2 regions of the Desulfovectis peckii genome follow, and region 2 is predicted to be linked to the other one. Evidence: a T-box and tRNA genes for the amino acid it is inferred to sense, from the RefSeq annotation. Region 2 holds a T-box; the other holds one or more tRNA genes.
What was found. A T-box is a leader RNA that pairs with one kind of tRNA and senses whether it is charged. The one in region 2 lies ahead of ileS (isoleucine--tRNA ligase), so its partner is inferred to be a tRNA-Ile.
Positions count from the first base shown of each region.

Region 1 (7,775 bases), 140 kb from region 2:
GCCAACGAAAGGATTGAAGATTACGTAGTTTTATCGCTGGCTTTAATGATCATAATTTTAGTTTTGCTGCTGATTTAAAGGCTCTTTTGCTTCAACAGGTCTACTATTTCCAGATGAGCTTGTGCTTCTGCCAAATCTAAAGCGGTTGCCCCTTCGGCATTTTTAGCATTGACATCGGCGTTATTTTGCAAAAGCCACTCTACAACCTCATAATACCCGTCCAAGGCAGCAAACATTAAGGGAGTGAAGCCATCTACATTTTTATGATTTACCTCCGCACCATGTTCTATCAACGTTTGCACGCATTCAAGGTTACCTTTGGCAGCGGCAAACATTAACGGCGTCCAGCCATCCTGGCCGCTTTGTTCAACTTTTGCCCCGCTGGTAATTAACAATTGCAGTAAATCATGGTATCCTAGATAAGCGGCCCACATTAATGCGGTATTTCCTTCATTATTCTGCATATTAACGTCAGCACCCTGCTCCAACAGGTACTGTACAACATCGGGATGATTGTTGCGCACCGCCCACATCAATGCAGTCCAGCCCTTTCCGTCTTGACTGTTCACATCAATACCTTCCGCCAGTAACTTTTTTACGTTATCAAGATTACCCTTTTCCGCTTCTTTAACTAATGAATTTTTATTATTGAGAAAAAATCCGGTAAACAATAATACAGCGATGATTGCTATTATCAACTTTTTTTGATTTGACATTGTTATCACCTTCCCTTTCTAAATTAATTAGATGAGCAAGTCAAAGATCCTGCTAATAATTTAAATATATGAAGCAATTAACGCTATGGCTTTTAATGCTTGTTGCCAACAGTATTATTTATGAATTAGGCCGGGGTATAAGCTATCTGAAAGGGCAAGGGGTTTTTTGGCTAGTCAACACGTTAGTAAAGAACTTTGAAATTACCGGAATTAAGGTCGTGGTTAAAGAAGTCGATGACAGCGCTTTTATTTACATTACCGAAAGAATTGAAGTGACCGGAAAAGACTTTACCTGGAAATAAGTAAAGCGTTTAGAAAATTCAAAAATTAATTGTGAGATATGCAGGAATTAAATGTGAAAAAAAGAATAAATATACACGCAGCAATTTAAGGTTACTTCAATTATGGGGTGAGAACAATGATGGGGAAATTAACCGAGTCCAGCCAGCCAGAAAAAATATTAATTGTTGATGACATGCTAATACATTTAGAAACAGCCAAATTATACCTGGAAAAAGCAGGGTTTACAGTAAGCTGTGCATTAGATGCCGAAAGGGCTTGGCAATTAGTTTGTTGTGAACAGCCGGATTTAGTGCTTTTAGATGTTATGCTGCCGGGAGAAAACGGCCTAAAAATATTAGAGAAAATAAAAAGCAGCTATCCTTCAACTTGGGTAGTGATTATGACTGCTTTCGGATCTGAAGAAATTGCTGCCCGGGCACTGCATTTGGGGGCTGTTGACTATATTCGCAAGCCGCTAAAATACAGCGAGCTGGTTGATGTAGTGAAAAAAGTGATAGCTCAGCAGCGGGAAGAGCGGAATAAAGAGCTGGAGATGCAATCTTTAAAAAATGCTTATGAAGAATTGCAGGTCAGTGCGGACTCAATTTTGCGCTGCTTATCTTCAGCGGTTATTGCGGTTGACGTTAACTTAAAGATCAGCATGATTAATCAAAAGGCGAGAGAATTGTTTAATTTGCAGGGGGATCCAATCGGTGAGTATTATTATGATGTCTTTCCGCGATATAAAAATAACAGTTTGTTGAAAAAGACGTTGGAAAATGAGAAGCCGCAGCAAATTTACGGGATAAAGTACAACGGTTTAAATAAAATTTTTGACGTCCGTACCGATGTGATTAGGGATCGTGATGGGAATAAAGTAGGAGCGGTAATCGTTTATGATGATATTACTGTTTTCTGGCAGATGGAAAAAACGCTGCGAGCCAACGAACATCAGGCGGTAATTGGTCAGATGGCGGCCGGCGTTGCTCATGAGCTAAAAAACCCGTTAACAGTAATTAAAGGTTTTGCCCAATTAATTACAGCCAGGTGCGATGAAGAAATTAAAAGTTATATGCAGGCAATGAACACTGAAATTGAAAGGATGCAAGAGGTAATTCAAAACTTTTTGCAGTTAGCCCGTCCAAAACCGCCTAATTTTGCTCCCTGCAATATTAATAAAATTATAATGGAAATGCTTCCTTTAATTAATTCTCAAACTTATGCCCGTGGTATTAAAGTGTATGTAAAAACCGACAGCAATATTCCGGAATCACTTATGGATGCAGCGCAAATTAAACAGTTGCTGTTAAACTTGGTACAAAACGCCGTGGAGGCAATCTCTGATGAGGGAGAGATCTGGCTGGAAACCAAATATTTAATTAACCGGCAAATTTGCCTACAGGTGGTGGACAGCGGCTGCGGTATTGAGCCTGATAAGTTGGACAAATTGTGCCAGCCGTTTTTTACTACTAAAGATACCGGTACCGGTTTAGGCTTAAGTATTTGTCAATCAATTGTTCAACAGCACGGCGGCAAAATAAAGGTAGACAGTAAAGCGGGTGTGGGCACCGTTTTTTCTGTTTATCTACCGGTTGACAGTGGCAAAAACTTGGAAAAGAAGGTTGTATAGATGCTTAAATTACCACAACTATTATATAAAAGCATTCGTTTTAAAGTGATGGCACTGGTTTTTTTAGTCATTGTATTATTAATGGCTAGTGTATTGTGTTTGAGTTATGTACATGAAAAGAAACATATTAACGAAGATGTTAATAAATATTTTACACTGGCAGCGGATATTATCAGTGATGATATTAAACGTTGGCTGAATAACAGAAAATATGAAGTATACACTTTGGCTGCAAACCCGCTGCTACATCAGTATGTCAATCAGTGGGTGATGGGGGAAGATTATCGACAAACCGAGGCTGAATTAGCGGAATATTGGAAAAGAATAGTTAGCCAAGGTAACATTTTTGAAGAAATTTATTTTACTGATCCGGAAGGCCGGATATGGCTGTCTTCTGAACAAAGCCGTCAAAATACCTATCGCCCGGTGGATGATTTAATTAATATTCCGCTGCAAACCGGAGAAATATATTTCAGTAATGCTTATAAGTCTACATATACCAATCAGCCCAGCGTTGCTTTTGCGCTGCCGCTGGAGGCAAAAACCGCTGCGGATGAAAGCACCGATCGTTATGTTGGTGTGCTGGTTTTTCGCATTAATATAGCAAGTGTTATTCAGCCTCTTTTAAGCTATCAGCTGAAAATGGGCGAAACCGGTGAAATTATTTTAATCGATCAAAACCGGACGGCTATTACGGATTTGCGTGCTCGACCCAATTCAGCACTGCAGTATCAACTGCAGTCACAGCCTGCTTTTAAAGTGGTCAACGGAGAAAGCGGTGTTATGCAGTGTACCGGTTACGATGGGGACGAGATGATTGCTGCTTACCGCCCAATACCGGAGGCAGGTTGGGGTTTAATTGTGCGTCAAGAATTAACCGAGTTATATGCCCCATATTGGAACAATGTGTTTAAATTTACGCTGGCTGCCTTGCTGGTTATGGCTTTAATGATGCTGGCAATATATTTTGGGTTAGAAAAATTTATTAAACCAATTACTGAAATGTCTGATATAGCTCGCGATATGGCTGGCGGTGATTTCAGCAAAAGAGTCAAGATAAAAAATAATGATGAAATAGGTGCTTTGGGTAAGGCGTTAAATACGATGGCTGTAGAATTAGGTCAACAATTTAAAATGCAAAAGAATCGAGACAAAGTGCTGCAGTCATTGGTAAGCAGTTTGGATATCCGTGACATGCTCACCGATTCTTTAACGCAAATTTGCCATGCTTTTGACTTTACTGTCGGAGTGGTATTTTTGCTGGATAAAGATCGCCAAGTGCTGGTTCCGCAAGCGACCTTTAATTCCGGGAGGGAATTATCAACTAAAAATATTAAATTAGGTGAAGGTTTGGAAGGGCAGGCTGCGGCCAGCGGTAAAGCTTATGTCATTTCTGATATTCCGAAAGACACTGATTATACAGTCAACTGGTTGGGCGGCGAGATGCTTCCCGCCTGTATCGTGCAGCTGCCGTTAATATTTAACGAGCAGGTGTTGGGGGTAATCAGTGCCGCTTCAATGCAGCAAATTAGTGAACAGCAAATGAAAGAGCTGACTAATGTTGCCGGTCAAATTTCAGTGGCGGTAAATAATGCTTTGGTTTATCAGCAGGTAGTGGATTTATCTGAGCAATTAACCGAAAGAAATGAACAATTGGCTCAACAAAATGAGGAACTTAATGCCCTGAACGAAGAGCTAACCAGTCAAACCGAAGAATTAAATGCCCTGAACGAAGAGCTAACCAGCCAAACTGAAGAATTAAATGCATTAAATGAAGAATTAATCGCTCGAACGGAAGAACTGCAGCTTGTTTCTAAAGAACTGCAGGCTAAAAATAAACAGTTAGAAACTATTAACCGCAATAAAACAAATTACTTGGCTACGCTTTCCCATGAACTGCGTGCTCCCCTCAATGCGGTAATTGGCTTTTCTGACGTGCTGTTAGATAAGGTGTTGGGAGATTTAAATCCACAGCAGGAAAAATATACCCGCGAAATATTTAACAGCGGCCAGCATTTGTTAAATCTAATTAATGATTTGCTTGATCTTTCCAGAATTGAAGCAGGTGAAATGAGATTAGATATTAAGCCAACTGAACCGGCTGCCGTTGCTCAGCAGGCAGTGGCTATGGTACAGCCGGATGTTATACGCAAACAGATTAAACTAATAAACAACATTACTCCCGATATTGCTCAGGTATGGGCTGACAGTGAACGGCTGAGGCAAGTATTTGTTAATTTACTGTCTAATGCGGTTAAATATACACCGGCAGGCGGTCAAATCACACTTGGGGCGGAAAACCTTAAAGATGCGGTTAAGTTTTGGGTAGCCGATACCGGCATCGGCATTGCACCTCAGTACCACGAATGGATATTTGAAGAATTTAAACAGGTGAATGAAAACACTGCTGATCAAACCGGCGGAGCAGGTTTGGGGTTGGCGATTACGAAAAAAATACTGAACTTACAAGGAGGCAGCATTTGGGTGGAAAGTGAAGCCGGTAGCGGAGCAACTTTTTACTTTACGCTGCCTAATCGGCCGATTAACGCTTTGGAAGAAGGTTCCGGCCATTTGCCGTCCGAAGCAATTAGGTATCTGAAAAAACCGTTAGATAAATCAAAATTAATTGCTGAGCTGAAAGAGCATAAACAACTTCCGTCCAAAACAACTGTGTTGGCAGTGGATGATGATCCGGCAGTAACGGAATATATCAGTAATATTTTGACCGGTCAGGGCTATCAGGTTATTACTGCCCCTGATGGCGAAACAGGCTGGAAGTTAGCGTTAGAGAACGAACCGGATGTGATTATCATCGATATCATAATGCCCAAGTTAAACGGTTTTGGCCTGGTAGAGAAGCTGGGAAAGCATAACTGGCAAAAGAAGCCGCAAATATTCATCTGTTCTTCCTATGATTTGAGTGCAGAACAAAAACAACTTTTAGAATCAATGCTAAAGCAATAAGAACCGGTACAATTTTGAATTTTGCATGCGTTAACAAGGGCGCGAGAATCGCTCGCGCCCTTACTTGACAAAAAAATTATTTTAATTTATAATTTAAGTTCGTTAAACTTGGGCCCATAGCTCAACGGTAGAGCATCCGGCTCATAACCGGCTGGTTCCAGGTTCGAATCCTGGTGGGCCCACCACTAAAAAACTCTTTGGTTTAGTGGACAACCAAAGAGTTTTTTGTTATTTTCACCGGCGTCAGCGATTATTCCGACTGGCCGAACAGTTATGTAGATAATTACAGATTGAAGCTGGCTAAAATCAGTCCAATGGTTAGTAGCAAGCCAAACTGGGTATTGGTTTGTGCGGTGGCTTTCATGGCCGGCATCATTTCGGGAGCTTTGGTTTTTCCTTTAAACCGGCGATAGGCGCTGTAGGCTTTGGGAGTGCTGAGCAGTACCAATAACAACCATGCAGAAGCCTGCTTAAGCAATACCAAACCTATCACCCAGCAGTAAGCAAAAATAAACATGCCGCCTAAAAAATTAATTGCCCGTGGCCGGCCAAGCAGAATGGCCAATGTGCGCCGACCGTGAGCTTTGTCACCGTCGAGGTCTCGAATGTTGTTTGACGTTAAAATCGCCCCAATCAGTACCATAAAGGGCACAGCAATCAATACGCTGCTTAAAGTAACTTTGCCGGTTTGAATAAAGAAGGAAATTATAACGATGATCCCCATAAAAAAACCGGCAAACAATTCGCCAAGGGGGCTGGCAGAGATGGGGAAGGGTCCGCCGTTATAAAGATAACCGATGCTCATGCAGATTAAACCGACCACAGCCAGCCACCAACTGCTTAATGCACAAATATACAGACCTAAAACAATGGCTATGGCATAAAAGGTTATGGCCATATTTAACACCGTTTTTTCACTGACACCGTCGCGCACAATGGTGCCGCCGATTCCTACTGAATCTTTTGTATCTAAGCCGCGTACATAGTCAAAGTATTCATTAAACATATTGGTAGCGGCCTGAATAAGAATGGATGCCAGTAGCATGGCTAAGAACAGCAGCCAATTAACCGGCCCGCTATGCAGTGCCAGTGCGGTGCCGATGCAAACGGGAACAAAAGAAGCGGTAAGAGTGTGCGGACGTAAAAGCCGCCACCAAACATCCCAGCTATTTTTATTAAAAGAGTTCATTTTAACCTTCCTCCCGTAACCTTTACTGTTTTTACTACACACCAATTTATTATAACGTAAAATAAAGCGATATTTTAAGGTAATCTGTTTTAATCTTGTCTGCTAATTTCCGTCAATCTGTTAGTGCTTTTGTTATACTATTTGAGTGTGCAAAAAATGCTTTATGGAGGGAATACAAATATATTATGAATGCCAACCGAACAACATTGGTGTTTGGCCACAAAAACCCAGATACAGATTCAGTGGCTGCAGCTATTGCTTTAGCTCGTTTAAAAAATAAATTAGGCGAAGATGCTGTACCGGTTACTTTGGGGGAAATAAACAAAGAAAGCCAGTTTGTACTGGATTACTTTGATATCGAGCGCCCGCCGGTGATTGAAAATGTAAAAACCCAGGTGAAAGATTTAAATTACGACTTAGTGGAGGGGATAACTCCGGACACTTCAATTCTAAACGCTTATAAAATTATGGAAAGCAAAGATTTAAGAACACTGCCGGTGGTAGATAAGGCGGGCGGGCTATTGGGTATTATTGCTATGAAAGATATCGCCATGGAACTGGTACGCGGTGATTTCTATAAACTAAATACTTCATTAAAGAATATAGTTAGCGACTTAAACGCAAAAATCATTGTTGACGGTGATGCTTCCGTTAGCGGTAACATTGCGGTAGTGGCTTATTACTACAAAACTGCATTAGATTGCTTAAGCAAAGACGATATTATCATTGTTGGTGACCGCTACGATATTATTGAATGTGCCATTAACCGGCAGGTAAAACTGATTATTGTTACTGATGGAAAAATACCGCCGCTAAAATACGTTACCATGGCTGAAGAGAAACAGGTACCAATAGTAACTGTGCCGCTTGATGCTTATACAACTGCTAAGTTAATTAATCAATGTAACTATGTTTCTTCAATTATGCGTGATAAAGGTGTTGTTAAATTTAACCATAATCAATACCTGGATGAAGTTAAAGAAGAAATGATTAA
Region 1 covers NZ_AP042409.1:1,983,030-1,990,804, reverse strand. The annotation lists gene ACZ5NG_RS09830 (hypothetical protein) at 1-78, shown strand, start outside; gene ACZ5NG_RS09825 (ankyrin repeat domain-containing protein) at 75-716, opposite strand; gene ACZ5NG_RS09820 (DUF2179 domain-containing protein) at 785-1,018, shown strand; gene ACZ5NG_RS09815 (two-component system sensor histidine kinase NtrB) at 1,135-2,628, shown strand; gene ACZ5NG_RS09810 (ATP-binding protein) at 2,629-5,592, shown strand; tRNA gene ACZ5NG_RS09805 (tRNA-Ile) at 5,703-5,777, shown strand; gene ACZ5NG_RS09800 (1,4-dihydroxy-2-naphthoate polyprenyltransferase) at 5,876-6,781, opposite strand; gene ACZ5NG_RS09795 (putative manganese-dependent inorganic diphosphatase) at 6,967-7,775, shown strand, end outside.
Region 1: it has a tRNA-Ile gene. The T-box ahead of ileS (isoleucine--tRNA ligase) is inferred to sense a tRNA for this amino acid. The anticodon was not compared.

Region 2 (7,775 bases):
GAGCAATTGTAGTATAATTACTATAAAACAGGGAGCGATGTTGTTGGCTGATATTCTAGCTAACTTGCAATCAGTGTATCGCAGAATTAAAGAAGCAGAAGTGCGTAGCGGTCGTCAGCCGGGAAGTGTCAGGTTGGTTGCGGTTACCAAAACAGTGCCGCTGGATAAAATATCCGTGGCGGTGAATGCCGGTGTTGTTGATTTGGGTGAAAACCGAGTGCAAGAGCTGACTGAAAAGGCAGACAATTTTACCCAGGTAAAGTGGCACATGATTGGTCATTTACAGACCAATAAAGTAAAATACATTATTGATAAGGTTTTTATGATTCATTCCCTGGATCGCTGGTCGCTGGCCGAAACCATTAGCAAGCAGGCGGTAAAAAAAGGCGTGGCGCCAAACCTGTTGGTTCAGGTAAACATTTCGGGGGAAGAATCAAAACACGGGTTGGCTCCCGCAGAAGTGGAAGATTTTATTATCGATGCCTCTCGCCTGCCCAATGTGAACATCAAAGGTTTAATGACTATGGCGCCGCTGGTTGCCAATCCGGAAGATACACGTTGGATATTTAGAAAACTGCGGTTAATGAGAGAACGGTTGCAGGAAAAATGGCCGCATATCCAACTGCTTTCCATGGGAATGACCAATGATTTTGAAGTAGCGGTAGAAGAAGGGGCCGATTTGGTAAGAATTGGCTCAGCTATTTTCCGTGCATAACCACCCATTAATTTTTAAAGATTATTTTATTTAAATAAAAGGGGGGTCGGTGGTGGGTAATAAAAAGTTTCTGGATAAAATGATGGGTATTATTGGCTTGGATGAAGAAGTGCCGGAAGAAGAACTTGAACAGAGCTTAGAAGAGAGCAAAAATACCCTCAAACAGCGCCGCGGTACGGTGGTAAGCCTGCATACGCAACGGCAGATGCAGGTAGTGCTGGTAGAACCTAAGTCCTATGAAGAAGTACAAGCCATTGCCGATAATTTAAAGAACCGGCGGCCGGTTGTTATTAACTTGGAAGAGGCAGATGCCGATCTAGCCCGCCGCGTTGTTGACTTTATGAGCGGTGTTACGTATGCTTTAGACGGCAATATTCAAAAAGTAGGTAAAAATATTTTCTTATGTGTACCGAGTAATGTGGAAATTGCCAACGAATTAAAGGAACAGGTTAAAGAAAAAAGCAGTATTTTATCGATCTTTCATTCATAAATTTTTAAAAAGCTAAAAATTATTGAGGTGAATTAATGTATATCATTTATGATTTAGTCAATGTGGCCTTTGAAGTTTACAAGTTTATTTTACTGGCTAGAATTATTTTATCTTTTGTCCGGCACAATCCTTACAATCCGGTGATCAGGTTTATTTATGATCTTTCTGAACCTTATTTAAGCATCTTTCGGCGCTTTATTCCGCCTGTCGGCATGCTTGACTTTTCGCCGATTGTCGCCTTCTTTGTTTTAGGCATTATTCAATACTGGATTGTACTACCGCTGGTGAGGCTGATATTTTAAATGTCTTTAATTAATCGGGAAAGAGTTCTTGATAAATACAGCGGCGAAGAAAAAGCAATTTTAGCAAGAGCATTAGACATAGCAGAAATAGTATTAAAAAATTACCAGCCGCTGGTTACTGATTTTTACGATCCCTACCATGCCGGTTTGGTGCTTTCCAACTTAAAGCGAATACCAAATTTAGAAGTTGCTGCTGACGGCGGCTATGCTGATGCCGAGCGTACCCGAATATTGGTTTTTCCGGATTATCTCACTGCTGAGCAGGTTGACTCTCGGCTTACTTTTTTACAAATTAGCGGCAATTTTAAGCTGGTTTCGGTAACCCATCGTGATTATTTAGGTTCACTGATGGGTTTAGGTATTAAAAGGGACAAGTTGGGGGATATCATTGTCAATACCGGGGGAGCTCAGGTGGTAACCGATGTGGATGTTGCTCCTTACATTGTGGCCAATTTAAGCAAAATCGGTAAAGTAAGGGTAACGGTAAATGAAATTACTCGTGAAGAGCTTATCCCTCCGAAACCTGCCATTAAGGTAATTAAAGCTACAGTGGCATCAATGCGTTTAGATGCCGTTGCCGCTGCCGGATACGGTACTTCCCGCAGCAAACTGGTCAGGGAAATCAAGGCTGAGCGCTTAAGCGTCAACTGGTGCCCCAATACAAATCCTGCGGCTGTAGTTAAAGAAGGAGATATGCTTTCCATGCGTGGACGCGGTCGGGTTAAAGTGGCCGCAGTCACCGGCTTGACTAAAAAGGGTCGGGTGGCAGTGGAATTGCACAGATATATTTAGTGTCCGTTAAATTTGGAGGTGGAGCGCGCGTGTTAACTCCGCTGGATATCAGGCAGAAAGAATTTAAAAAGGGATTTCGCGGTTATGATGAACGAGAAATAGACAATTTTATCGAAGAAGTTGCCGATACCGTTGAAAGGCTATTGCAAGAAAATCATCTGCTGAAAGAAAAGCTGAAACAAAGTGAAGAACGGCATGCACAGTACCGCGAACTGGAAGAAGTACTGAAAAACACCATGATCATGGCTCAAAAAAACGCTCAAGAATTAAAAGAAAACACAGACAAAGAAATTCAAGTAATGATGAAAGATGCTTATCAACGGGCGGAAAAAATTATGCAAGATGCGGAGTTGGAAAGCAAAAGGATGATCGCTGAAGCGGAAGAAAAAGTAAAAGAGCTGATGGAGCAATGCCGGCAAATACAAAAACAAACCCTGGTGTATCGGACACAACTGCGCAGTTTCCTAGAAGCCCAACTTGATTTGTTAAACAGTGAAGAAAACAGCCATCCGATTGACATTGAGGCGGCTGAGGAAGAAAAAAATGAAGCAGCAAAAAAAGAAGCGGTATAATTCGGAGGGGGTAATTTGTTAGACATTAAAGAAGAAAATAATGCGGTGACAATTAAAGTCAGAGTGCAGCCGCGATCAGTGAAAAACCAAATTTGCGGCCTGATGGGAGATGCCTTAAAAATTAAACTTACTGCACCTCCCGTTGACGGTGAGGCTAATAAGGAATTACAGCAGTATTTAGCGAAGGTGTTTAAAGTCGCCAAAAGCCAGGTAGAGATAATATCCGGCTTAAAAGGGCGCAGCAAAACCGTGCGCATTAACGGCATAAATACCGCTCAGGCTAAAAAACTGCTGTCGATATAGCGCTTTTTATGAAGCTTTGCCCCTATGATATGCAAAAGAGCATCGGTTAGCGTAAAATTACTTTGGGAAAAACCACAAAATAAAAGAAAAGAGTATCTCCTCTGTGATATCATGAATTTGCCAAGAAACACAACAACCACAGAAAAGGAGATACTCTTATGGAATCAATTATACAGGAAATAGTACAAAAAATCATTGGTAGTTTTGAAAAAGAGCTAGAAAACCTAATAAGAGAAGGAAAAGATATATCCGAGTTCATTCTCGCTATTAAGAAGACGTTGGATGAAGTTGGAGTAACCTTAGTTGCTGAAGCCTTGGAAACAGTAGATCAGGTATATAAAAACAGCAAAGAACGTAAACGGTGCTGGACAGTAAAAGAAAAAGCAGCTAAAAAGACTCTTGCTACAATATTTGGCGAAGTCAGGTATAAAAGAACATATTACAGGAACAAAAATACAGGTGAATATAGCTACTTGTCGGATGAGGCAGTGGGCATATCAGCCCATGACAAGCTAGACGCTTCGCTGAAGGCAAAACTGATAGAAGAAGCAGTATATATGCCTTACAGCAAAAGCGGAGAAAAAGTTTCTGAAGCAGTAACTCTAACATCACAGACAGTAATGAACAGTATACGTGAGCTTGGGCGTGTCGAAAATAATTTAGTAGAGATTAAACAAGCTAAAAAGACTGTAAAGGTACTCTACATAGAAGCAGATGAAGATCATGTGGCGCTTCAGAACGGAGGTTATATAGAGCCAAAGCTTGTATATGTGCATGAGGGCAGAAAAAGGATTGGTAAAGATCGCTGGAAACTATTGAATGCAAGATATTTTAGTGGTGTTTATACAAACACTGATGAATTATGGGTAGAAGTTTTAGACTATATAGATAAGGCTTATGACATGGATGCTATAGAAAAGATATACCTATCAGGGGATGGGGCACCTTGGATAAAGAATGGACTAGGCTGGATAAAGGGAAGCATCTATGTGTTGGACCGTTACCACTTATCAAAGTATGTAACACAAGCTACAGCACATATGAGCTACACCACACCAATTATGTGGGATTATATAAATGCGGGAGACAAGGATAGCGTAAAAGAGTTATTTAAGGCAATCATTTGTGCAACCGAACCGGAAACAAAGAGAAGGGCGGTGCAGGAAGCAAGAAGGTACATACTGGGCAACTGGGAAGGTATAATGCGGCAATATGATGCGGATTATGTTGGCTGCAGTGCAGAAGGCCATGTTAGCCATATTTTGTCGTCTAGGTTAAGTTCAAGGCCCTTGGCTTGGAGTAAAACAGGTGTAGACCAGATGGCCAGATTAAGAGTTTTTGTAGCAAATGGTGGTAATGTATATGAATTGTTTATAAAAAGAAAGAAAACAGCCATAAATGAAGCAAGGAAGGTAAAAATAGACCAAGAAATTATCAGAAAACGAAAGCTTGCCGGATCGCACGAAACCATCGGTAACATAACTATTTTGAATATTGGTAAAAGAACTGGTACTTCCCAGTTACTTAAGTCAATAAGTTACGCTTAAGGCTGGAAGGTAAACAGAGGAATACTTTTTTCTTTAAAAAACCCATAGTATCTTGACGCTATCAGAGCATCGGCAAAAGTTGACCATTACCGCTGAATTTTGTATAATGTAGTAGTTAATTTTAAAAATAGGCAAAACCTATGATCGGAACAGTAAACAGTGGGGTAAATGTCACAGCGAGCTTGGAAGGCGGTGGAAGCCAAGCACATTGCACTGTTGAAGATCATCCGGGAGGTTCACGATCGAACGCTTATTTTAGCCAGTAGGTCGCTGACGGTGACACCGACGTTAACGGTGAAGAGTGATGCAGACAGTTCTCTGTTTGCTTCACAAGGGTGGTACCGCGGAACAGATCCGTCCCTTGAGGGGCGGTTTTTTTATTTATTGCCAGTTACTCATTTTAATAAAAGAGGTGGATTATAGTTATGGACTACGGCAAAACCTTAAACTTGCCTAAGACCGACTTTCCAATGCGGGGTAACCTGCCAAAAAGAGAACCGGAAATTTTAAAATGGTGGGAAGAAATTAACGTTTATCAACTGGTGCAGGAAAAAAACAAAGGACGTCCTAAATTTGTACTGCATGACGGGCCTCCTTATGCCAATGGGCATATTCACTTGGGCCACGTTTTAAACAAAGTGTTAAAAGATATCATCGTTAAATACCATTCCATGGCCGGTTACGATGCTCCTTACGTTCCCGGTTGGGATACTCACGGGCTGCCGATTGAACAGCAGGCGATTAAAAATTTAAAAATTAACCGTCATGAAATTGACCCGGTGAGTTTCCGCAAACAATGCCGCGATTATGCTTTAAAATTTGTCGACATTCAAAGAGAAGAATTTAAGCGCTTAGGTGTGCGCGGCGATTGGGAAAATCCCTATCTTACCCTGTACCCTAAGTTTGAAGCTAAACAAATAAGAGTTTTTGGCGAAATGGCTAAAAAAGGCTATATCTATAAAGGCCTAAAACCGGTTTATTGGTGCGCCACTTGTGAAACCGCACTGGCGGAAGCAGAAGTGGAATATTACGATAAAGAATCGCCGTCTATTTATGTAAAGTTCCCGGTTAAAGACGGCAAAGGACTGCTGCCGGAAGAAAACACCTATGTGGTTATTTGGACAACCACTCCTTGGACTATTCCGGCAAACGTGGCCATTTCACTGCATCCTGAACTGGAGTATGTACTGGTGCAGTTTGGTGAGGAAAAACAGCTTTTAGGCAAGGATTTGCTGGAAAGTTATCTTGAGGCTACCGGGCTGGAAAACCCAAAGATTTTAAAAGAATTTAAAGGTGAACAATTAGATAAAGTGGTTTGCAAACACCCCTTTCTCGATCGCGACTCACTGCTGATCTTGGGAGAACATGTTACCACTGATGCCGGTACCGGCTGTGTTCACACCGCTCCCGGACACGGGGTAGAAGACTTTGAAGTTGGCAAACAGTACAATCTGCCGGTGATTGCTCCGGTGAACAATCGCGGTGTTTTCACTGAAGAGGCAGGTATCTTTGCCGGCCGGAAAATTTGGGATGCCAATCAGCCGATAATAGATGAAATAAAAGCACAAGGTTTAATGGTGCATGTGGACAAAATTAAGCACTCTTACCCCCACTGCTGGCGCTGCAAACAGCCGATTTTTTACCGGGCCACTGAGCAGTGGTTTGCATCGGTGGAAGGCTTTCGTCAGCAAGCACTGGATGCCATCCGCAACAAAATCAAATTCATTCCCTCTTGGGGTGAAGAGCGCATTTATAATATGATTGAAGGCCGCAGCGACTGGTGCATTTCCCGGCAGCGTACCTGGGGCGTGCCGATTCCTATTTTTTACTGTGAGGACTGCGGCAAGGAAGTGATTAATGAAGAAACCATTACCCATTTAGAAAAGATATTTGCCGAACATGGTTCTGATGCTTGGTTTGCCATGGATGTTAAAGATTTGCTGCCGGAAGGAATTACCTGCAGTGAATGCGGCGGCAGCAAATTCAAGAAAGAAAAAGATATCATGGACGTTTGGTTTGATTCCGGCAGCAGCCACGTCGGTGTTCTCATGCAACCGGAACTATGGCCGGAGTTGCGCTGGCCGGCTGACCTTTACTTAGAAGGCAGTGACCAGCACCGCGGTTGGTTTAACTCGTCTTTATCCACATCAGTGGCTGTTTTCGGTGAGCCGCCGTACAAAGCGGTATTGACCCACGGCTTTACCGTTGATGAAAAAGGGCGTAAAATGTCCAAATCATTGGGCAACGTAGTAGATCCGTTAAAAATTATTGACCAAATGGGTGCGGATATATTGCGATTGTGGGTGTCTTCGGCAGATTACCGCAGTGATCTGGTAGTATCACATAATATTTTAAAACAAATGTCCGAAGCCTATCGTAAAATACGCAATACCGCCCGCTTTTTACTGGGCAATTTAAACGATTTTGATCCGACAGCAGACAGCCTGCCCTATCAAGAATTAAATGAACTTGACCGTTGGGCGCTGCTGCGGCTGCATAGATTGATTGAAAAAGCAATCAAAGCTTATGATAATTATGAATTCCATGTGGTATATCATGCCGTTCATAATTTCTGCGTGCTGGATATGAGCAATCGGTATTTGGATATTATTAAAGACCGCTTATATACCATGCCGGCTAAATCCAAAGAACGCCGCGGGGCACAAACGGTACTGTATCAAGTTTTAGATGCCTTAGTGCGCTTACTGACACCGATTTTGGCTTACACTACCGAAGAAATTTGGCGTTACATGCCTAAACCGGAGGGCAGCCCGATCAGTGTGCAGCTGCTGGATATGCCCCAGGTAAATGAAGAATATTTAGATGCCGATTTGGAACAAAAATGGGATCGCTTAATGCAGATCCGGTCCGAAGTATTGAAGAGCCTGGAAAATGCCCGCCAAGAGAAATTTATCGGCAATTCATTAGAAGCAGCGGTGCACGTTTATGCGGATGACGAGTTGTATCAGTTCTTAAAACCGATGGAAGAAGAACTGGCTGTGTTATTCATTACCTCACAGGCCCATTTGCATCAGGGGTTGCCCGCTGATGTCA
Region 2 covers NZ_AP042409.1:1,840,837-1,848,611, reverse strand. The annotation lists gene ACZ5NG_RS09155 (biotin/lipoyl attachment domain-containing protein) at 1-12, shown strand, start outside; gene ACZ5NG_RS09150 (YggS family pyridoxal phosphate-dependent enzyme) at 38-715, shown strand; gene ACZ5NG_RS09145 (cell division protein SepF) at 768-1,205, shown strand; gene ACZ5NG_RS09140 (YggT family protein) at 1,241-1,507, shown strand; gene ACZ5NG_RS09135 (photosystem II S4 domain protein) at 1,508-2,299, shown strand; gene ACZ5NG_RS09130 (DivIVA domain-containing protein) at 2,329-2,871, shown strand; gene ACZ5NG_RS09125 (DUF167 domain-containing protein) at 2,887-3,174, shown strand; gene ACZ5NG_RS09120 (ISLre2 family transposase) at 3,333-4,721, shown strand; T-box leader at 4,853-5,086, shown strand; gene ileS (isoleucine--tRNA ligase) at 5,147-7,775, shown strand, end outside.